DNA from 3 places in the Streptomyces luteosporeus genome. Region 1 is predicted to be linked to each of the others. Evidence: riboswitches for the same ligand, from Rfam matches in the RefSeq annotation. Region 1 holds a riboswitch; each other region holds the start of a gene.
The links. A riboswitch is a leader RNA that binds a small molecule or an ion and turns the genes downstream of it on or off. The one in region 1 is predicted to bind cobalamin.
Positions count from the first base shown of each region.

Region 2: linked by a shared signal. The riboswitch ahead of nicT (Nickel transporter NicT) and the one ahead of ABD361_RS24880 (ribonucleoside-diphosphate reductase subunit alpha) in region 1 are both predicted to bind cobalamin.
Region 3: linked by a shared signal. The riboswitch ahead of metE (5-methyltetrahydropteroyltriglutamate--homocysteine S-methyltransferase) and the one ahead of ABD361_RS24880 (ribonucleoside-diphosphate reductase subunit alpha) in region 1 are both predicted to bind cobalamin.

Region 1 covers NZ_BAAASL010000022.1:21,201-28,038, reverse strand. The annotation lists gene ABD361_RS24885 (ribonucleotide-diphosphate reductase subunit beta) at 1-374, opposite strand, end outside; gene ABD361_RS24880 (ribonucleoside-diphosphate reductase subunit alpha) at 374-2,779, opposite strand; cobalamin riboswitch at 2,945-3,069, opposite strand; gene mctP (monocarboxylate uptake permease MctP) at 3,264-4,895, opposite strand; gene ABD361_RS24870 (DUF3311 domain-containing protein) at 4,892-5,194, opposite strand; gene ABD361_RS24865 (carbonic anhydrase) at 5,509-6,129, shown strand; gene ABD361_RS24860 (SulP family inorganic anion transporter) at 6,165-6,838, shown strand, end outside.
Region 2 covers NZ_BAAASL010000012.1:108,809-115,646, reverse strand. The annotation lists gene uvrA (excinuclease ABC subunit UvrA) at 1-1,280, opposite strand, end outside; gene ABD361_RS17625 (hypothetical protein) at 1,444-1,662, shown strand; gene nicT (Nickel transporter NicT) at 1,616-2,842, opposite strand; cobalamin riboswitch at 2,873-3,095, opposite strand; gene ABD361_RS17615 (APC family permease) at 3,232-4,764, shown strand; gene ABD361_RS17610 (YIP1 family protein) at 4,852-5,442, shown strand; gene ABD361_RS17605 (cytochrome P450) at 5,563-6,838, opposite strand, start outside.
Region 3 covers NZ_BAAASL010000009.1:157,858-164,695, reverse strand. The annotation lists gene ABD361_RS14170 (helix-turn-helix domain-containing protein) at 1-1,160, opposite strand, end outside; gene ABD361_RS14165 (hypothetical protein) at 1,291-1,776, opposite strand; gene metE (5-methyltetrahydropteroyltriglutamate--homocysteine S-methyltransferase) at 1,882-4,206, opposite strand; cobalamin riboswitch at 4,394-4,578, opposite strand; gene ABD361_RS14155 (hypothetical protein) at 4,750-5,283, shown strand; gene ABD361_RS14150 (hypothetical protein) at 5,334-5,612, opposite strand; partial or broken gene ABD361_RS30670 (short-chain fatty acyl-CoA regulator family protein) at 5,685-5,756, shown strand; gene ABD361_RS14145 (dienelactone hydrolase family protein) at 5,905-6,630, shown strand; partial or broken gene ABD361_RS14140 (acyl-CoA dehydrogenase family protein) at 6,687-6,838, shown strand, end outside.

The DNA of each region.
Region 1 (6,838 bases):
TCGGGCAGGTAGGTGTCGAGCAGCGTCAGGTAGAACTGGACGTGCACGGCCTCCTCGAACAGCTGCCGCGACAGGTACAGGCGCGCCTCGGGCGAGTTGATGTGCTTGTACAGCGTCAGCACGAGGTTGTTCGCCACGATCGAGTCGCCGGTCGCGAAGAAGGCGACCAGGCGGCCGATCATGTGCTGCTCACCCGGGGAGAGCTTGGCGAGGTCGGCGACGTCCGAGTGGAGGTCGACCTCCTCGACGGTCCAGGTGTTCTTGATCGCGTCGCGGTAGCGGTCGTAGAAGTCCGGGTACCGCATGGGGCGCAGGGTCAGCTCGAAGCCCGGGTCGAGCAGGTTCTTGGGGCGGTCGTCGGATGCCGTGGTCATTACTGGCAGGCCTCGCAGGACTCGGGGTTCTCAAGGGAGCAGGCGATGGCGTCCGCGTCGGGCGCGGCCTGCTGCACGGGGATGGTCGTGGCGGCACCGGCACTCGCGCCGGAGGCGGCGCGGGCGATGCGGGTGGCCGGGCGGGAGCGCAGGTAGTACGTCGTCTTGATGCCCTGCTTCCAGGCGTACGCGTACATCGAGCTGAGCTTGCCGATGGTCGGCGAGGCCATGAACAGGTTCAGCGACTGGCTCTGGTCCAGGTACGGCGTACGGGCCGCGGCCATGTCGATCAGGGCGCGCTGCGGGATCTCCCAGGCCGTGCGGTACAGGTCGCGGACGTCCTGCGGGATCCACTTCATGTCCTGGATGGAGCCGTTGGCCTCGGTCATGGCCTCGCGGGTGGCGCGGTCCCACACGCCCAGCTCCTTGAGGTCGTTCACCAGGTAGGTGTTGACCTGCAGGAACTCACCCGAGAGCGTCTCGCGCTTGAACAGGTTCGACACCTGCGGCTCGATGCACTCGTACACGCCCGCGATGGAGGCGATGGTGGCCGTCGGCGCGATGGCCAGCAGCAGGGAGTTGCGCATGCCGACCGCGGCGATGCGGGCGCGCAGCGCCTCCCAGCGGTCCTCCCACGCGGCGACGGCGTTGGGGTAGTGGTCCGGGTGCAGCACGCCGCGGGCGGTGCGGGTGGCCTCCCAGGCCGGGTGCGGGCCGTGCCGCTCGGCGAGGTCGGCGGACGCCTCGTACGCGGCGAGCATGATCCGCTCGGAGATCTTGGTGGACAGCTCCTTCGCCTCGGCCGAGTCGAAGGGCAGGCGCAGGCGGAAGAAGACGTCCTGCAGACCCATCAGACCCAGGCCCACCGGGCGCCAGCGGCTGTTGGAGCGGCCGGCCTGCTCGGTCGGGTAGAAGTTGATGTCCACGACGCGGTCGAGGAAGGTGACGGCCGTGCGGACGGTCGCGTCGAGCTTCTCCCAGTCCATGTCGCCGTCGGCGCCCAGGTGCTGCGCCAGGTTGACCGAACCGAGGTTGCACACGGCCGTCTCGCCGTCGTTCGTGACCTCGAGGATCTCGGTGCACAGGTTCGAGGAGTGGACGACCGCGCCCTTCTCGGCCGTCTGGTTGGCCGTGCGGTTGGCGGCGTCCTTGAACGTCATCCAGCCGTTGCCGGTCTGCGCCAGGGTGCGCATCATCCGGGCGTACAGCACGCGCGCGGGGATGGTGCGGACGGCCTTGCCCTCGGCCTCGTAGCGGCGGTAGGCGGCGTCGAACTCGTCGCCGTACAGGTCGACCAGGTCGGGCGTGTCGGCGGGGGAGAACAGCGACCAGTCGGCGTCGGCCTCGACGCGGCGCATGAACTCGTCCGGGATCCAGTGCGCGATGTTCAGGTTGTGGGTGCGGCGGGCCTCCTCACCGGTGTTGTCCCGCAGCTCCAGGAACTCCTCGATGTCCGCGTGCCAGGTCTCCAGGTACACGCAGGCGGCGCCCTTGCGGCGGCCGCCCTGGTTCACCGCGGCGACGGAGGCGTCCAGGGTGCGCAGGAACGGCACGATGCCGTTGGAGTGGCCGTTGGTGCCGCGGATGAGCGAGCCGCGGGAGCGGATGCGCGAGTACGACAGGCCGATGCCGCCCGCGTGCTTGGAGAGCCGGGCGACCTGGTGGTAGCGGTCGTAGATCGAGTCCAGCTCGTCCAGCGGGGAGTCCAGCAGGTAGCAGGACGACATCTGCGGGTGGCGGGTGCCGGAGTTGAAGAGCGTGGGGGAGGAGGGGAGGTACGACAGCGTGCTGGTGAGCCGGTACAGCGCCGCCACGTCCTCCAGGGCCCGCTCGCTGTGGTCCTCGGCCAGGCCGCAGGCCACGCGCAGCAGGAAGTGCTGCGGCGTCTCGATCACGTCGCGGTGGATCGGGTGGCGCAGCAGGTAACGGCTGTGCAGGGTGCGCAGGCCGAAGTAGCCGAAGCGGTCGTCGGCGCCGTCGGCCAGGGCCGCCTCCACGAGCGCGTCCAGGCGCGCGGCGTGGGTGGCGACGAAGGCGGCCGTGTCGTCGGCGATGAGGCCCTCGCGGTGGCCCACGGCGACCGAGGCGGAGAAGGAGGTGGCGCCCTGGCCGGCCGCCTCCTCGGCGATGGCGCGGGTGAGCAGGCGGGCGGCGAGCTTGGAGTACTCCGGCTCCTCGGCGATCAGGCCGGCGGCCGCCTCGGTGGCGAGGGAGCGCAGCTCCGCCTCGTCCGCCGCGGCGCTGCGGCCGCGCAGCGCGGCGGCGGCGACCTTGCCCGGGTCGGTGGCGGGCAGATCGGCGGTGAGGTCCGTCAGGGCACGCAGCAGCGCGGTCCCGGGGCCGTCGGCCGCTTCCGCGTTCGCTGAGACGGGACCTGCAACCGGATCTGCGGGCGCGATGGTCACGAGTGGCTCTCCTCGCTCGGCTGTGGTGGCCGGGCGGGTGCGCGCGACGGTCGCGTACGGGCACGTCCGACTCGGAACTCGGGAGCGTGCCGCGCAGCGTCCGCCGGCCCAACCCGCGAGGCCCGGACGTGTTCAACGCCCATGGCCGAGCCCGGGGCGGGCTCGGTGGTGGGCGCGCTGCCGGCAGGTCCTCGGACTGGTGGTGCGGTGTTTGTGCGCACTCGTTCACCGTTGCGGGACAGTTCCGGATTTGCACCGGATTCCCCTGCGGCGACAGCGAGCACGAGCATACATCTAGTGCCGGGCCTCGCACGCGCCCCCACATGTTGTGTCGGCGCGTCATGAGGTGGTTGCGGAATGTGGTAGGGGAGGCGTCCTTGCAGGCAAGAGCCGGACGGGCTGCGCCGCAGCCCGTCCGGCTCTTGGTGGTCTCTTGACGGAGTCTTCCGGAGGAGTTTCCCGTCGGGCGGGGGTCGGGTGGGGTTCAGCCCGCCGCGGGCGCCTCCACGGTGGCCGGCGGCAGCTTCTCCTGCACGCCGGGGTCGCCCGCATCGGCCGTGTAGTCCGACGGCCGCGTGAGGTCGACCCCGTCCGGCGCCCCCACCGCCCGCAGGACGAGTGTGGCGACCACCGCCACCAGCACGTTGACCACGAACGCCGTCAGGCCGATGTACCCCTTCTCCCCGATGAGCGGAATGAGGTTGGTATTGCCGAAATGGTCCTGCGTGGCGCTGGGTGTCGCGTACGCCCGCCACGTCCCGTACGCCATGCCCGCGGCCCACCCCGCCAGCAGGCCCCAGCGGTGGAACCAGCGCGTGAAGAGCCCGCCCACCAGCGCGGGCACGGTCTGCAGGATCCAGATGCCGCCGAGCAGCTGGAAGTTGATGGCGACCGTTTTGTCCATCGTCAGCACGAAGGCGAGGGCGCCGACCTTGACCAGCAGGGATGCGATCTTGGACACCTTCGCCTCGTGCTCGGGCGTGGCGTCCGGCTTCAGGAAGTCCTTGTAGATGTTGCGGGTGAACAGGTTCGCCGCGGCGATCGACATGATCGCCGCCGGCACCAGCGCCCCGATGCCGATGGCGGCGAACGCCACGCCCGTGAACCAGTCGGGGAACATGTCCTCGAACAGCTGGGGGATCGCCAGCTGCCCGTTCTTCACCTTCACCCCGGCGGCGATCGCCATGAAGCCGAGCATGGCCAGCAGGCCGAGCATGAGGGAATACAGCGGCAGGATGGTGGTGTTGCGGCGGATGACGTTGCGGTTCTTGCTGGAGAGCACCGCGGTCACCGAGTGCGGGTAGAGGAAGAGGGCCATGGCGGAGCCGAGGGCGAGGGTCGCGTACGCCCACTGCGCATCGGATCCGGTCACGAGCGCACCGCGCGGTTTGCCGGTGGCCGGATTCTCGGTTGCGAACGCCTTGGCCGCCTTGGCGAAGATCTCGTCGAAGCCGCCGAGCCGCATCGGGATGTAGATGATGGCGACCGCGATGACGATGTAGATGAGGGCGTCCTTGACGAACGCGATCAGCGCCGGCGCGCGCAGCCCGGAGGAGTAGGTGTAGGCGGCCAGGACGCCGAAGGCGATCAGCAGCGGCAGGTCCTTGACGAACCAGTTGGCACTCTCGCCGCCGCCCACGCCCAGGACGTCCAGTACCGCCTGGATTCCCACCAGTTGCAGCGCGATGTACGGCATGGTGGCCAGGATGCCGGTGACGGCCAGGGCGACGGACAGGCCGCGGGAACCGAACCGGCCCCGGACGAAGTCCGAAGAGGTGACGTAGCCGTGCCGGTGCGAGACCGACCACAGGCGCGGCAGGAAGGTGAAGACGAGCGGATAACAAAGGATGGTGTACGGCACGGCGAAGAATCCGGCCGCTCCGCCCGCATAGACGGCGGCCGGGACGGCGACGAAGGTATAGGCCGTGTAGAGGTCGCCGCCCAGCAGGAACCAGGTGATCCAGGTACCGAAGGAGCGGCCGCCCAGCCCCCACTCGTCGAGGCTGTCGGCGCTCTCCGCCTTTCGCCAGCGCGCGGCCCAGAAGCCCATGACCGTCACGGCCAGGAAGAAGAAGACGAAGACGGTCAGTGCCACACCGTTGACCCCTTCCTTCACTTCGATTCACCTCCCTTGAGCAGGCGTTCGCGACGGCGAACGAGGACATAGGCGATCGTGGTCAGCAGCGTCGCGATGAGCACCCACAACATCTGGTACCAGTAGAAAAAGGGAATACCGATGAAGGCCGGGGAGACGCGGGCGTAGGAGTCGACCCACAGCATGGCCACGAAGGGGATGGCCAGGCAGATCCCGGCGACGATCAGGGGTGCCGGGGAGGCGGTCGCGCGCGTGCGCGGGCCGTCCGCGGCCGTATGGGCAACCGGTCGTCCGGCTTGTTGCTCGGGGGGTTCCGACATCAGTGGCTCCGTCCCTGGGTGCGATCACATGTGTAATGCGCTGGAAATCTAGGGGAGCTCCTGCCCGGCGTCACCCCTCTTCCGCATATCGGGACGCCGGCCGTCGACGGAATGTCGTCTTCCGTTGCCTCGCCGCAATGGACTGGACCAGCTGATCGTCAACTGTCAACTCTTGTCCAGGATTTGACAAGAATTTTTATCTCCCCTCCTGGGGTAATGCACTGGTAAAGTGCTGGTCGCAGCAAGCTCTTGATCCGACCCGACCACACCGCGCCCCGGCGAAGAGCCGCAGTGGCGCAGGAGGCAGGCCCATCATGAAGTCACTGATCGACAAGGCCCGGTCCTTCGCGACCACCCACGTGGCCGACCCCCGGTACGCCGAGGCCTTCCGGGCCCTGGAAGCAGGGCAGTCCCCGGAGGTCCTCTTCATCACGTGCTCCGATTCGCGCGTGGTGCCCGCGCTCATCACCGGCGCACGCCCCGGCGAGCTGTTCGAACTGCGCACCGCCGGCAACGTCGTTCCCCCCTATCCCACCAGCGGCGGCTCCACGGGAGAGGCGGCCACCATCGAGTACGCCGTGAGCGTCCTCGGCGTCCGCGACGTCGTCGTCTGCGGGCACTCCCACTGCGGCGCGGTGGGAGCCGTCGTCCGCGGCGAGGACCTCTCGGGCGTCCCGGCCGTGCGCGAGTGGCTCGACCGCTCGGTGCCGCCGCACGCCCCGGTCCGTACGGTCGCCCCGGACGCGCCGGACGTCGCCACCGCCGTACAGGCCCACGCCGTCGCCCAGTTGGAGACGCTGCGCGCCTATCCCTGCATCGGCGAGCGGATGGCGGACGGCGACCTGGCGCTGCACGCCTGGTACTACGAAGTGCACACGGGCGCGGTGAGAGTGCACCGGCCCGAGGAGGGCCTCCTGGCGTTCGGACCCCTGTGACCCGGCCCGACACGAAGACCGAGGGATCCTCACCCATGTACTCCGCTTCCTCCTCCACCGCCTCCTCCGCCTCCTCCGCTTTCTCTGCTTTCAAGAACCCGGCCGTCCTGCGCCAGGACGTCCTGGCCTCGCTCGTCGTCTTCCTCGTGGCCCTGCCGCTGTGCGTCGGCGTGGCCGTGGCGTCGGGCGTGCCCGCCGAGCTGGGCCTGATAACCGGCATAGTCGGCGGGCTCCTCGTCGGCCTGATGCCGGGCAGCACCATGCAGGTCAGCGGGCCGGCCGCGGGTCTGACCGTGCTCGTCTTCGAGGCCGTCCGGGAGTTCGGCCTCGGCATGCTCGGCGCGATCGTGCTGCTCACCGGCGTGCTCCAGATAGGGCTGGGCGCCGTGCGGTTCGGCCGCTGGTTCCGGGCCATCTCCGTCTCGGTCGTCCAGGGCATGCTGGCCGGCATCGGGCTCGTCCTGATCTTCGGCCAGCTGTACACGATGGCCGGCGTCAAACAGCCGCGCTCCGGGCTCGAAAAGATCTCCGGCGTTCCGGGGCTGGTCGCCGACATCGCCACCAGCAGCACCGCGCTGACCGCCTTCGCCGTGGGCCTGGGCACCGTCGCCGTCCTCGTCGGCTGGAAGAAGCTGCCGGCCAAGGCCCAGTTGGTGCCCGCCCCGCTCGCAGCCGTCGCCCTGGCCACCGCCGTCAGCGCGGGCTTCGG
Region 2 (6,838 bases), on a different contig from region 1:
TCGGCGCGGCGCACCACGTCCATGCGGTGCTCGACCACGAAGAGCGAGTTGCCGGCGGCCTTGAGCCGCTCCAGCATCGCCAGCAGCGCCTCGCCGTCCGCCGGGTGCAGGCCGGCGGACGGCTCGTCGAGGACGTACACCACGCCGAACAGGCCCGAGCGCAGCTGGGTGGCCAGCCGCAGCCGCTGCAGCTCGCCCGCGGACAGCGTGGGGGTGGGGCGGTCGGTGGCCAGGTAGCCCAGGCCCAGGTCGGTGAGGATCCCGATGCGGGCGAGGAGGTCCCCGGCGAGTGCCGCGGCGGCCGATTCACCCGTGCACGCCGGGCGCAGCACCTCGGCCAGCGCGGTCAGCGGCAGGGCGGCGAGCGTGGCGATGTCGTGCCCGGCGAAGGTGACGGCCAGCGCCTCGGGCCGCAGCCGGCGCCCCGCGCACACCGGGCAGTCGGCGCTGACCAGGTGGCGCTCGGCCCGCGCGCGCAGCGTGGCGCTCTTGGAGTCGGCGAAGGTGTGCAGCACGTAGCGGCGGGCGCTCATGTAGGTGCCCTTGTAGGGGCGTTGGATGCGGTCGGCCTCGCGCACGGGGTGGACGGTGACCACCGGCTGCTCGTCGGTGAACAGGATCCAGTCGCGGTCGGCCTGCGGCAGCTCGCGCCAGGGCCGGTCGACGTCGTACCCGAGGGTGTCGAGGATGTCGCGCAGGTTCTTGCCCTGCCAGGCGCCGGGCCAGGCGGCGACGGCGCCCTCGCGGATGGTGAGCGAGGGGTCGGGCACCAGCGACTCCTCGGTGACCCGGTGGACGCGGCCCAGGCCCTGGCACTCGGGGCAGGCGCCGGCCGCGGTGTTGGGCGAGAAGGCGTCGGAGTCCAGGCGGGGCGCGCCCTGAGGGTAGGTGCCGGCGCGGGAGAAGAGCATGCGCAGCGAGTTGGACAGGGTGGTGACCGTGCCCACGGAGGAGCGCGAGGTGGGGGCGGAGCGGCGCTGTTCCAGGGCGACGGCGGGCGGCAGGCCGGTGATCTCCTCGACCCTGGGGGCGCCGACCTGGTGGATGAGCCGGCGCGCGTAGGGGGCGACGGACTCGAAGTAGCGGCGCTGGGCCTCGGCGTAGAGCGTGCCGAAGGCGAGGGAGGACTTCCCCGAGCCGGAGACGCCGGTGAAGACGACGAGGGCGTCGCGGGGGATGTCGACGTCGACGTGCTTGAGGTTGTGTTCGGCGGCGCCGCGGACGCGGACGTACGGGTCGTGGGGGGCGTACGGGTCGTGGGGGTCAAGGCGGTCGTGCACGCGAGCGAGTCTAGGCGCCGCTCCCCCGCCTCCCCGGGAGGGTGAACCGCTACCGACACGCTGACGCGGCCGGGCATCCTGCGCCAGGATGCCCCAGGCAACCTCTGTCACAGCGAACGTCTCACAGCGAACGTCGACGACGACCTTTTCGACGGGATGGCCCATGACCGACACCGATGCCCAGGCGCGCGCGGCCCCCGGCGCCGACCCCCTGCGCCGGATCGCCGCGGCGATCGAGCGGGAACGGGACGCCTCGTCCCGTACCTGCCGGACGTGCGGCGGGCCGGCGCTGGTGGTGGTCGGCGAGGAACCGGCGGGCAGCGGCCCGCCGGTCGTCAGCGCCCGGAAGGCGTGCGCGCGGCGGGACTGCCCCCGTCCGTGACCCCGGACCCGTCCGTGAGGGCGGGCTCGGCCGTAACGGCGGACCCGTCCGTGACGGCGGCCGCCGCCGTGCGGGCGGTCCAGCGCTGCTCGACCCGCGCCAGACGCCAGTAGGCCAGTGCCGCGGCCCACACCACGACGAACAGCCCGACGATGACGAAGCCGACGTTGTCGAGGTTCAGCCCGGCGATCCAGCCGCTGACGGGATCGTCCAGGCCGAGCTTCTCGTGCAGGACGCCCACCAGCTCGATGGTGCCGATGAGGAAGGCGACGGCGATGGACAGGCCGGTGATGGTGAGGTTGTAGTAGACCTTGCGCACCGGGTTGGAGAACGCCCACTGGTAGGCGAAGTTCATGAACGTGCCGTCGAGGGTGTCGAAGAGGCTCATGCCGGCCGCGAACAGCAGCGGCAGGCACAGGATCGCGTACCACGGCAGCCCGGCCGCGGCGCCGCTGCCCGCCATCACCATCAGCGTGACCTCGGTGGCGGTGTCGAAGCCGAGGCCGAAGAGGAAGCCGAGGGGGTACATCTGGCCGGGGCGGCTGACCGAGCGGGTGAAGCGGCCCAGCAGCCGGTTCATGAAGCCGCGCGAGTCCAGCTGCTTCTCCAGCTCGCCCTCGTCGTAGCGGCCCTCGCGCATGGCGCGGAAGACGCGCAGGATGCCGGCGAGGGCGACGAGGTTGAGGATGGCGATGAGGTAGAGGAAGCCGCCGGAGACGGAGGTGCCGACGATTCCGAGCACCTGGTGGGTGGTGGAGTCCTCGTCCATCAGCGTGCCGGCCAGGTGCGTGCCGCCGGCCACCAGCAGGGCCATCACGACGACGACGCTGGAGTGGCCGAGGGCGAACCAGAAGCCGACCGAGACCGGGCGCTTGCCGTCGGCCATGAGCTTGCGGGTGGTGTTGTCGATGGCGGCGATGTGGTCGGCGTCGAAGGCGTGCCGCATGCCGAGGGTGTAGGCGGTGATGCCGAGGCCGACGCCGTAGACCTTGGAGTCGACGGTGTAGTGCTGCGGCACGACCAGCAGGTAGAGCACGCCGAAGGCGACGACGTGGAGGGCGGCGATGACGGCCAGCAGGCCGGCGGTGCGCACGGTGTCCTCGCGCCGCCAGCGGAAGGCCGGCGGCCCGGTGGGTATGCCGGTGGGTATGTCGGCGGGAAGGGATGTGTTGGTGGACATCTCGGGTTGAACGCTCCAGCACCTCGTGGATCACTTCGAGATGCCGTGGCCGGTCTCCTGGCTGACGGGTGCGCACGCGACCGCCCCGCCTTCCCAGGCCGCCGGATGCGGCCCAGTGGCTTCCGTGCGCCGGACGGGCCGGCGTGCGGGGTGGGGACGGTCACTCCCCGATCACAGTGGCGAGGGCCGCTCCGGAATGGGCCCCGAAGGGCCGGCACCGGTCTTCCCGAACACCACGGCCCCGACACCCTAACCTCCCGGCGGGCCTCATGGTCGCCCGGCCGTGCGTCATCCGCCGGAGGCCATCCCTCCGCTACCGCGCGGGTGATGGACGCCACCCCGGGCCCGGTGCTACGAGTGCAGGCAACGACCGGAAGGGGCTGACCGCCATGGCAGATTCGGCAGCGGGGACGGGGCAGGACCCGGGCGGCAGTGCTCCGGAGGTGCCCGGGCAGCGGACGGTGTTCGTGCGCCGCATCGGGCTGTTCCAGGCCACGGCCATCAACATGAGCCAGATGTGCGGGATAGGCCCCTTCGTCACCATTCCCCTCATGGTCGCCTCGTTCGGCGGCCCGCACGCCGTCATCGGCTTCGTCGCGGGGGCGGTGCTGGCGCTGGCGGACGGGCTGGTGTGGGCCGAGCTGGGCGCGGCGATGCCCGGCGCGGGCGGCAGTTACGTCTATCTGCGGCAGGCGTTCCAGTACCGCACCGGCAAGCTGATGCCGTTTTTGTTCGTGTGGACGGCGATGCTCTTCATCCCGCTCGCCATGGCCACGGGCGTGATCGGGTTCGTGCAGTACCTGGGCTATCTGTGGCCCGGCATGACGCAGACGCAGGGCGACGTGACGGGCCTGGCCATGGTGGCGCTGGTCGTCGCGCTGCTGTGGCGGCGGGTGGAGTCCATCGCGCGCATCACCGCCGTCCTGTGGGGCGTGATGATCGCGTCGGTGTCCCTGGTCATCGTCGCCGCCTTCACCCACTTCAGCCCGGAGCGGGCCTTCACCTACCCGGCGGGCGCCTTCGACGTGACGAGCCATCAGTTCTGGCTGGGCTTCGCCGCGGGGCTGACCATCGGCATCTACGACTACGGCGGCTACAGCACCGTCGCCTACATGGGCGCCGAGATCAAGGACCCCGGGCGCACCATGCCCAGGGCCATCGTGAACTCCATCCTGGGCATCATGGCCATCTACCTCCTGCTGCAGATCGGCACCCTGGGCGTCGTCGACTGGCGGGAGATGCTCGACCCCTCCTCCACCGCCTCCTCCTCGGTCGCCTCGGCCGTCATGGAGAAGACCTGGGGCAAGGCGGCGGCCGATGTCGTCACCGTGCTGATCCTCGTCACGGCCTTCGCGTCGGTCTTCACCGGACTCCTGGGCGGCTCGCGCATCCCCTTCGACGCGGCGCGGGAGAAGGTCTTCTTCCGCCGCTTCGGCGTCCTGCACCCCCGCCACCGCTTCCCGGGGTTGTCCCTGGCGACGATGGGGGTCATCAGCGCCCTGGGGTTCCTGATCGGCCGTCACACCGACCTCGCCACGATCATCCAGCTGCTGATGGCCGTGATGGTGATCCTCCAGGCGCTCTCCCAGGTGATCGCCGCGACCGTGCTGCGCCGCCGCCAGCCGGACCTGCCGCGCCCGTACCGCATGTGGCTCTATCCGCTGCCGAGCCTGGTCGCGCTGGCGGGCTGGCTCGTCATCTACGGCTTCGCGGACCGCAGTTCGCCGGGCCGGCATCCCATCGAGTGGTCGCTGGCCTGGGTCGGGGCGGGCTGCGTGGCCTTCGTGCTCTGGGCGGCGTACGAGCGGCAGTGGCCCTTCGGGCCGCGGGAGATCAATGAGGAGTACCTCCCGCGGCGGGCCGCCGGCACCGGCGGCGAGGCGGAGGGCGAGGAGGGATCCGTGACCACCGCGCCCGCCTGACGCTCCGTCGGCCCGGCGTCCCGGCCGGACCCCTGCGGGCGCCCGCACTTTCGTGGGGGCCGGCCGAACGGTGATAAAACGGCACCCATGCCCGTGACCACGTCCCCGCCCCCGTCCACCCCCGCCGCCACGCCGCGCAGGCTGCTCTGGCACCGCCTGATATTCGGGCTCTGGTACCGGCCCGTCGAGGTCCTCGACGAGTCCCGGGACCGGAGCGTGTGGGGAGCGGCCGCCTTCCTGTCGCTGCTGTGCGGGGCGATGGGCACGCTGGCCGTGGACTCCTTCTGGGGGCAGTGGGGGGTGAGCCCGGTGCTGGCGCTGGAGGCGCTGGCCATCGGGTCGGTGGTGATGATGCTGGCCAGCTTCCTGCTGGGCGCGGCCACCCACGCGATCGCCCGCCGCCTGGGTGGCAACGGGCGGTTCGGGCCCACGACGAGCCTGTTCGTCGTCCTGTTCTGGGCGAGCGACCTGCCCCGGCTCGCGCTCGACACCTGGCTGCCGGCCGGCTCCGTCCCGGTGCGGGCCGCGGCTTCGGTGACGGCGGCCTTCGGCAGCGCGCTCGCCGTTCTGCTGATCCGCGGCCAGCACCACCTGCCGACCCGCAAGGCGGTGGCGGCCGTGAGCATCCAGATGCTGGCGGCCGTGGCCCTGCTGAAGTTCCCGCCCGGCAGCGGCTGATCCCGGCGGGCGTCCGCACACGGCCCGCGGGGAGGACGACGAAGGCCCGCCCGGTGCGACGGGGGATGCACACCGGGCGGGCTCGAGAACAGTTCTACCTCATCAAGGATGGGCCATGCATCAAAAACCTGTTCGTTTCTGCGCCGACCAGCGCACGGGGAGCGATTTCAGGCCACGCGCCCTGAGGCTCTCACGGCGGACCGGCGGCGCTTTCGGAAGGTCGAGTTCCAGGTCTTCCAGCCGCTCGAAGAGCACCGCAAGGGCCGTCTCCGTCTCCATCCGGGCCAGCGCGGCGCCCAGACAGTGGTGGATCCCGTGCCCCAGCCCCAGCTGCCCGGAATGCTCCCGCCGCAGGTCAAGACGGTCGGGATCGGGGAACTGGCGGGCGTCGCGATTGGCCGAGGCCAAGGAGAGCAGGACGGTCTCGCCCTTCGGCACCACCACCCCGCCGATGGTGACGTCCTGCAGCGGGAAGCGCCGGATGGCCAGCGGAACCGGCCCGTCCCAGCGCATGAACTCCTCCACGGCCGTCGCCAGGACGTCCGGATCCGATCGCACCTCCCGCAGCAGTACGGGGTGCTCGAGCAGGGCGAGCACCGCGTTGGCGATGAGGTGGACGGTGTTCTCGTAACCGGCGAAGAGCAGGAGGAAGACCAGCGAGGTCAGCTCGTCCGGCGACAGGACGTCCCCGCCGTCGCGCACCGCGATCAGGTCGGAGAGCAGGTCGTCGCCCGGCTCGGCCCGCTTGCCCTCGATCAGGGCGGCCACGAAGCGCATCAGGCTCCCCACCGCCTCCTTCGCCCGGTGCGGCTGCCCCGGGTCGGGGGCGATCAGGGCGTCGGTCCACTCGCGGAAGTCCCGCCGGTCGCGCTGCGGCACCCCGAGCAGGTCGCAGATGACGGCGATGGGCAGCGGACCGGCGTACGCCGCCATCAGGTCCGCGCGGCCGTCCGCCGCGACGGCGTCCAACAGGTCGCCGGCCAGCCGGCGCACCGGGGCCCGCAGCGCCTCCACGCGGGCGGGCGTGAACGCCTTGACCACCAGGCGGCGCAGCCTGGTGTGGTCCGGCGGGTCCATGTTGAGCAGGTTGGCGTCCAGGGCCGGGGGCAGGGACAGACCGCTGTAGGAGCCGGGCAGCGCGTTGCGCCTGTCCAGGGAGAGCCGAGGGTCCGCGAGCGCCCGCCGCACGTCGTCGTAGCGGGTCACCAGCCAGGCCGGCCGCCCGTCGGGGCCGGTCATGCGGTGCACGGGCGCCGCCTCGCGGAGCGCGGCGTACGTCCCGTAGGGGTCGGCCAGCAGGGCCGCGACGTCGACGGACTGCACGGTGGGTCCGGCGGCGTGCTCGGCGGTGGGCTCGACGGTGGGTTCAGCGGCGGGCTCGGCGGTGGACTCGTCA
Region 3 (6,838 bases), on a different contig from region 1:
TCGTCGAGGGAGAGCGGCGCCGCCCCGTCCCCGGGCGCGAGCGCGGGGAGGGATTCCGCGCGGAGGGCGAGTGCCAGGAGCGACTGGTCGGCGAGCCGGTCGAGGTCGAGGGACAGCAGCTGCCCCGTCTGCCGGAGCCGGGCGGACAGGGTGTTCCGGTGGATCTTCAGGTGGGCGGTCGCCTGCGTGGTGAACGTGAGCCAGGAGGCCGCGGTGGCCGCGAGCTCCGCGCCGTCGGGGTCCTGGGGACGCCGGGGCGTGTGCGCGCGCAAGGGCGCGAGCAGCCGCCCCGCCCAGGCCGCCAGTTCGGGCCCGATCACCAGGACGGGGTCGGGGCGGCAGGCGAAGGTGGCGTACCGCTGAGCGCGGCCGCGGGCGGCGGCCAGGGCGTGGAAGGCCTGCGCGTACGCGGTGGCCGTCTCCCGCAGGGGCACGGCCTCGCTCACGCCCACCGCGCAGTCGCCGGCGTCCCGGGCGAGGGCCGCCGCCAGGGCCGACGGCTCCCCTGCGGGCTCCCCGGGCGCGGCCGGCGCCAGGACGAGGAGGTGGTCGGCGTACACCGGGCACGGCACCAGCCACGCCCCGCGCACCAGCCCGGCGCACCGGCGGGCCAGGGCGGCCCGCAGCCGGGGCGCGGACTCGACGACCAGGAAGCGCACGGCGTCGGGCAGGGCCGGCCGCAGGACCTCGGCGATCTGCCGGGCGGCGGCGACGTGACCGTTCATCAGCAGGTGGAGGACGGCCTCCCGGTTGCGCGCCTCGGCGAGCTCCAGCCGGCCGCGCCGCCGTTCGCCGTCCTCCGCCCGCCAGCACAGGGCCAGGGCCGAGGAGGCGTCGGCGAGCAGTTGCGGCAGGCCGCCGGGGGCGGGCCGGGGCAGGACGGCGGCGAGGGCCGGGGCGGCGCTGCGGCGGGTGCAGTCCAGGGCGTACAGCAGGCCCGTGCGGCCCCGGTCGTCGACGACCAGGCAGCCCAGGCCCCGGGCCAAGAGCTCCCGGGCGCCGCGCCGGGCCATCTCGGCCCCCTCCCCCTCGCCCCCCTCGGTGCCGCCCGAGGCGAGGACCGCCCCATCGGCCCCGACCAGGAACACCTCGGCCCGGGTACGTGCCGCCAGCCAGCGCAGCACGGCGTGCGTACCGCCGCGTTGGGCCGATCGCTGCATGGCCAGCACGTCGTCGGCTCTGACCGCCCGGTGATCCGGTACGGACGTCGCTCCTGATGTCTCTTGTGTCAGGACATCCATGACTACCCCCCAGTAGATCCGGATCGCAGCGTACCGGGGGGTCTTCAGGTCACCCGTCGGTGGCCGCCGCTCGTCCGCGCAGGAGCAGGTTCTGGGTGCCCAGGCCGAACGCCACGTACGCGTACAGGGACGCGGTCCCCAGCAGTCCGGTGCCTGCCGCGTGGTCGATCCACAGGCCCAGTCCGATGTGCGCGCACACCGACGTCAGCCAGAGCGCGGTCGTGGCGGCCGTCCCCTTGCGGAGCACCACGCCCTGGGGATCGCGCCAGACGCGTACGGTCCGGGCCCTGGCCGCGCCGAAGCCCGTCGCGACGACGAAGCTCACCACCAGGAGGGCGATGGGCAGCATGGTCAGGGGGCGGTCCTTGACGACGGAGAGGACACCGAAGGCGAGGCCCGCGACGCCCAGGACGGCAAAGATCACCGGGGCCACCAGCGAGCCGATGCGCCGTACCGGACGGGCGCGCAGCTGCTGCAGCACCACCAGGCCCACGATCGCCACGGCCAGGGCGAAGCCGCCGTTCGTACTGTGCATGTGTCCACTCCCCCGTCGCGGCGCCGCCCCCGTGCATGAGCGCCGTACCGCACTATTGTGCGTCGGGCGCCGGCGGGGCCGTCACGCGGGGCCCGCGACGGGGCGTCAGGAGGCCTGTGCCTCCACCTCCTTGCGCACCTCGGCGGCCGCCGCCACCAGGTTCTCCAGGGAGGCGCGGACCTCGGGCCAGCCGCGCGTCTTCAGGCCGCAGTCCGGGTTGACCCACAGGCGGTCGGCGGGGATCGCCGTCAGGGCCTTGCGCAGCAGCTCCGCAGCCTCCCCCGCGCCGGGGACGCGCGGCGAGTGGATGTCGTACACGCCGGGCCCGACCTCGCGCGGGTATCCCGCCGTGGCCAGCTCGGCGGCGACCTGCATGTGCGAACGGGCGGCCTCCAGGCTGATGACGTCGGCGTCGAGGTCGTCGATGGCCGCCAGGATGTCGCCGAACTCGGCATAGCACATGTGGGTGTGGATCTGGGTGTCCGGCCGGACGCCGCTCGTCGCCAGGCGGAAGGCCTCGGTGGCCCAGGCGAGGTACGCGGCGTGGTCGGCGGCGCGCAGCGGCAGGGTCTCGCGCAGGGCGGGCTCGTCCACCTGGATCACCGACGTGCCGGCCGCCTCCAGGTCCTCGACCTCGTCGCGCAGGGCGAGGGCGACCTGCCGGGCGGTGTCGGCCAGCGGCTGGTCGTCGCGGACGAAGGACCAGGCAAGCATGGTGACGGGCCCGGTGAGCATGCCCTTGACCGGGCGCCGGGTGAGCGACTGGGCGTAGCGGGTCCAGCGGACGGTCATGGGCTCGGAGCGGGAGATGTCGCCGGCGAGGATCGGCGGGCGGACGTAGCGGGTGCCGTAGGACTGCACCCAGCCGTGCCGGGTGGCCAGGTAGCCGGTGAGCTGCTCGGCGAAGTACTGCACCATGTCGTTGCGCTCGGGCTCGCCGTGCACGAGGACGTCGATGCCGGTCTTCTCCTGGAAGGAGATCACTTCACGGATCTCCGCCTCGATGCGCTCCTCGTAGGCCGCGGCGGTGATGCGTCCGGCGCGCAGGTCCGCGCGGACGGTGCGCAGCTCGCTCGTCTGGGGGAAGGAGCCGATGGTGGTGGTCGGCAGGGGCGGCAGGCCCAGGTGGGCGCGCTGGGCGGCGGCCCGTTCGGCGTAGGGCTGTGAGCGGTGGGTGTCGGCGGCGGTGACGGCGGCGGCGCGGGCGCGCACCGCCGGGTCGCGGGTGATCGCCGAGTTCGTGCGGGAGGCGAGGTCGGCGCGGTTGGCGGCGAGTTCCGCGGCGATGGAGTCGGTGCCGTGGGCGAGGCCCTTGGCGAGGGTCGCGACCTCGCGGGCCTTCTGGCGGGCGAAGGAGAACCAGCGGACGATCTGCGGGTCGATGTCCCGCTCGGCGGTGGCGTCGAGGGGGACGTGCAGCAGGGAGCAGGAGGTGGCGACGTCGACCCGGTCGGCGAGGCCGAGCAGGGTGCCGAGGGTTGCCAGGGACTTCTCGAGGTCGTCGATCCACACGTTGCGGCCGTCGACGACGCCGGCGACCAGGCGCTTGCCGGGCAGGCCGCCGACGGCCGCGAGGTCGTCGAGCTGGGCGGCGGCGGAGCGGGTGAAGTCGAGGGCGAGGCCCTCCACGGGGGCCTTGGCCAGAACGGGCAGGGCCTCGCCGAGGCGGTCGAAGTAGGAGGCGACCAGCAGCTGCGGGCGGTCGGTGAGGGCGCCCAGCTCGCGGTAGGCGCGGGCGGCGGCGTTCAGCTCGGCCGGGGTGCGGTCCTGCACGAGGGCGGGCTCGTCCAGCTGGACCCACGTGGCGCCGGCGGCCCGCAGGTCGGCGAGGACCTCGGCGTACACCGGCAGCAGCCGGTCGAGCAGGGTGAGCGGCCGGAAGCCGGCGGCGACGTCGGGCGCGGGCTTGGCCAGCAGCAGGTAGGTGACCGGTCCGACGAGGACGGGGCGGGCGGCGAGACCGAGGGCGAGGGCCTCCTTCAGCTGCGTGACCTGCTCGGTGGAGTCGGCGGTGAAGACGGTGTCGGGACCGAGCTCCGGGACGAGGTAGTGGTAGTTGGTGTCGAACCACTTGGTCATCTCCAGCGGCGCCACCTCCTGGGTGCCGCGGGCCATGGCGAAGTACCCGTCCAGGGCGTCGGCCCCGACGGCGGCCCGGTGCCGGGCGGGGATCGCGCCGACCATGACGCTGGTGTCCAGGACGTGGTCGTAGTACGAGAAGTCGCCGGTCGGCACCTCGTGGACGCCGGCGTCGGCGAGCTGCAGCCAGTTGGTGCGGCGCAGCGCGGTGGCCGTCCGGCGCAGGGCGTCGGCGGTGACCTGGCCCTTCCAGTAGCCCTCGATCGCCTTCTTCAGTTCACGGCCCTGCCCCTGGCGGGGGTAGCCGTGCACGGTGGCGCGTACTGCCGCGGCTGCGGACTTGCTGGTCACGGAACTCTCCTTCGCGAGTTTCTTCCGGAGGACCCGGTGCGTGACGAGGGCGCGAAGGGGTGACGACAGGCCCGCCGGGACACCACCGTCGTAGCGTGTGTCCGTCCGCTGCGGAACGCCTGTGTACGCCGACCCGCCCTCGAGGTCACCGGGATGGCCGCGCGCGAACGCTCGCACGCGGGCAGCGGCAGGTCTTCGGACTCGCGGGCACGCCTGCCGGGAAGAACACCTCCCGGCGGACACCTACTGGCCGTCGCTTCCCGGGCCCGTGCGGACCCAGTGCGTATGACGGCGGTCGTTCCCGCTCACCGCTGCGGGGCAGTCCCGGATTCCCACCGGGTTCCCTCTTACGACGCCTCCCGCCTGGCGGACGGGGCGAACCAGCTGCACCGCCAGCCTAGAGGGAGAACCCCCGCCACGCACAGGGTTGTTCGCATGCCGGTCACACACGACGGCGGATCGGCCTGATGTTCGTTGTCCTGAGCATGTCCAGCTGCGGGGTAGGCTCCCCGGGCACGAGGACAATGCTGCTGGGGAGACGACATGAAGCGCCGGGCACTGTGGACGGCTGCCGTGGGGATGCTGGCCCTGGCCGGCTGCGCCGACTCGGGCCCGTCCCTGAAGTTCGGCGAGAAGGCGACCGTCGCCGGTGACAGGAGCGGTTCCGTCGGAGTGACCGTCGTCCGCGTGGAGAAGGGCAGCCACGCCGACCTCTCCCTGCTCCAGGACGCGTCGAAATACGCGGGCAAGACCCCCTACTACGTCCGCTTCACCCTCACGAAGACGGCCGAGGGGAACGACAACGACGAGACCTCGCACTTCGAGGTGTGGAGCGACGGCAAGCGACTGACGGAGCTGATCGTCCTGCCGTCCATGGAAGCCACGGGCGACCCGACCGAGCCCCTGACCACCGGCCACTTCGACAAATGCGTCGGGGCCGACCACACGACGTTCAAGGAAGCCCCCACGGGACGAAGCGTCGAGGGCTGCACCGTCTTCCTCGCCCCCGACGACGCGAAGGCACCGTCCACGGTCACGTGGACGCGGCGCAGCGAGACCCTCGCCACCTGGAAGTAACCCGCCGCTGCCGAGCCGTCGGGGGCGGGTGTCCGGTCGCGTCGTCGTGATCAGAAGGGAACGTCCGTCCCGGCTTCCCGCAATCGGCACAGTGCTTTGCCCATGCACTCGGCGACCGAGGCTCCGTCGGCACGCAGTCCCTCCGGCAACGGCCCTCCCCCGCCGGCGACGAACGTCCATGCCGGCAGTCCTTCCCGCATGCGCTCGGCATCGATGCGGAGCATGGCATCTATACCCTGCTCGCCCAGCCATTCGAGGATCAGCAGCGTCACGTCCTCGACGCCGCCGTCGGGACCGGGCTTGGGCCATCGCCCCTTCGCCTTGTTCATGGCGGTGACCCTACTCAGCGCGCATCCACAAGGCGCGCGGCTTCACCGCCGAGCGCCTGACCGACCACTTCGACGGCGCGGACCGTGACGCGGCAGCGCGGCGGCTGGGGCGAGCCGGGCAAGACGTTCGCCATCGGGCCGGGGCGGAGACTGATTCTCGCGGGGTGCTGGGGGAACGGGGTTCGTGACGGATCTTGCGAGCCATCGCCGCATTTCAGAGGCGCACCCGCGGTGTTCTGCCACCGGTGAACACAGGCTCGACCGGGCTCGGTGATCATTACCGTCCAGTCTCATGACGACGATTTCAACGCGCACGGTGGAGTACCCGGCCGACGGCCTCACGATGATCGGGCACCTCGCGCTCCCGGCCGGTGCCGACCGTCGGCCCGCGGTCCTGGTCGGGCCCGAGGGGATGGGGCTCAGCGATGTCGAGCGCCGCCGAGCCGATGCCCTGGCCGAGCTGGGGTACGTGGCGCTGGCCTTCGACCTTCACGGCGGGCGCTACTTGAGCGACCCCGAGGAGATGCTGGCCCGCTGCATGCCGCTGCTCGCCGACCCCGAACGCAGGCGGGGCATCGGCCACGCGGCGCTCGACGTGTTGCGCGCCGAACCGCGGACGGACCCCGACCGGATCGCCGCCGTCGGCTACGGCACCGGGGGCGCGATCGCCCTGGAACTCGGGCGCGACGGCGTCGACCTGCGCGCGATCGGGACAATCAACGCACTGACCACGGGCCGGCCGGGCGGGGCGGCGCGCATTGGCTGCCCGGTGTGGGCCGGGGTCGGGTCGGAAGACCCGATCATGCCGCCCGCGCAACGGGACGCGTTCACCGCCGAGATGCAGGCCGCGGGCGTCGACTGGCGCCTCACCGTCTACGGCGGCGCCTTGCACGCCTTCCACCACCCGCCGGTCGACCACCCCGCGGTCCCCGGCGTCGGCTACCACCCACGGCATGCGCAGCGAGCCTGGCGCGATGTCGTCGACCTGCTCGCCGAGTGCCTGCCTGTGACGGAGTGAGCCCGAACACCCAGGAGCTGGACTTAGTAGGACGTCCAACTATATGTTCGCGGCGGCCGCGCAGCTGTGCGCCGGCCAAGCGCTTCGCCACCGACACCGGCTGCACGGTCGCCGATCGCGCCCTGCAACTGCACGGCGGCCACGGCCACCTGAGCGAGTACGGCATCGAGAAGATCGTCCGCGATCTTCGGGTGCACCGCATCCTGGA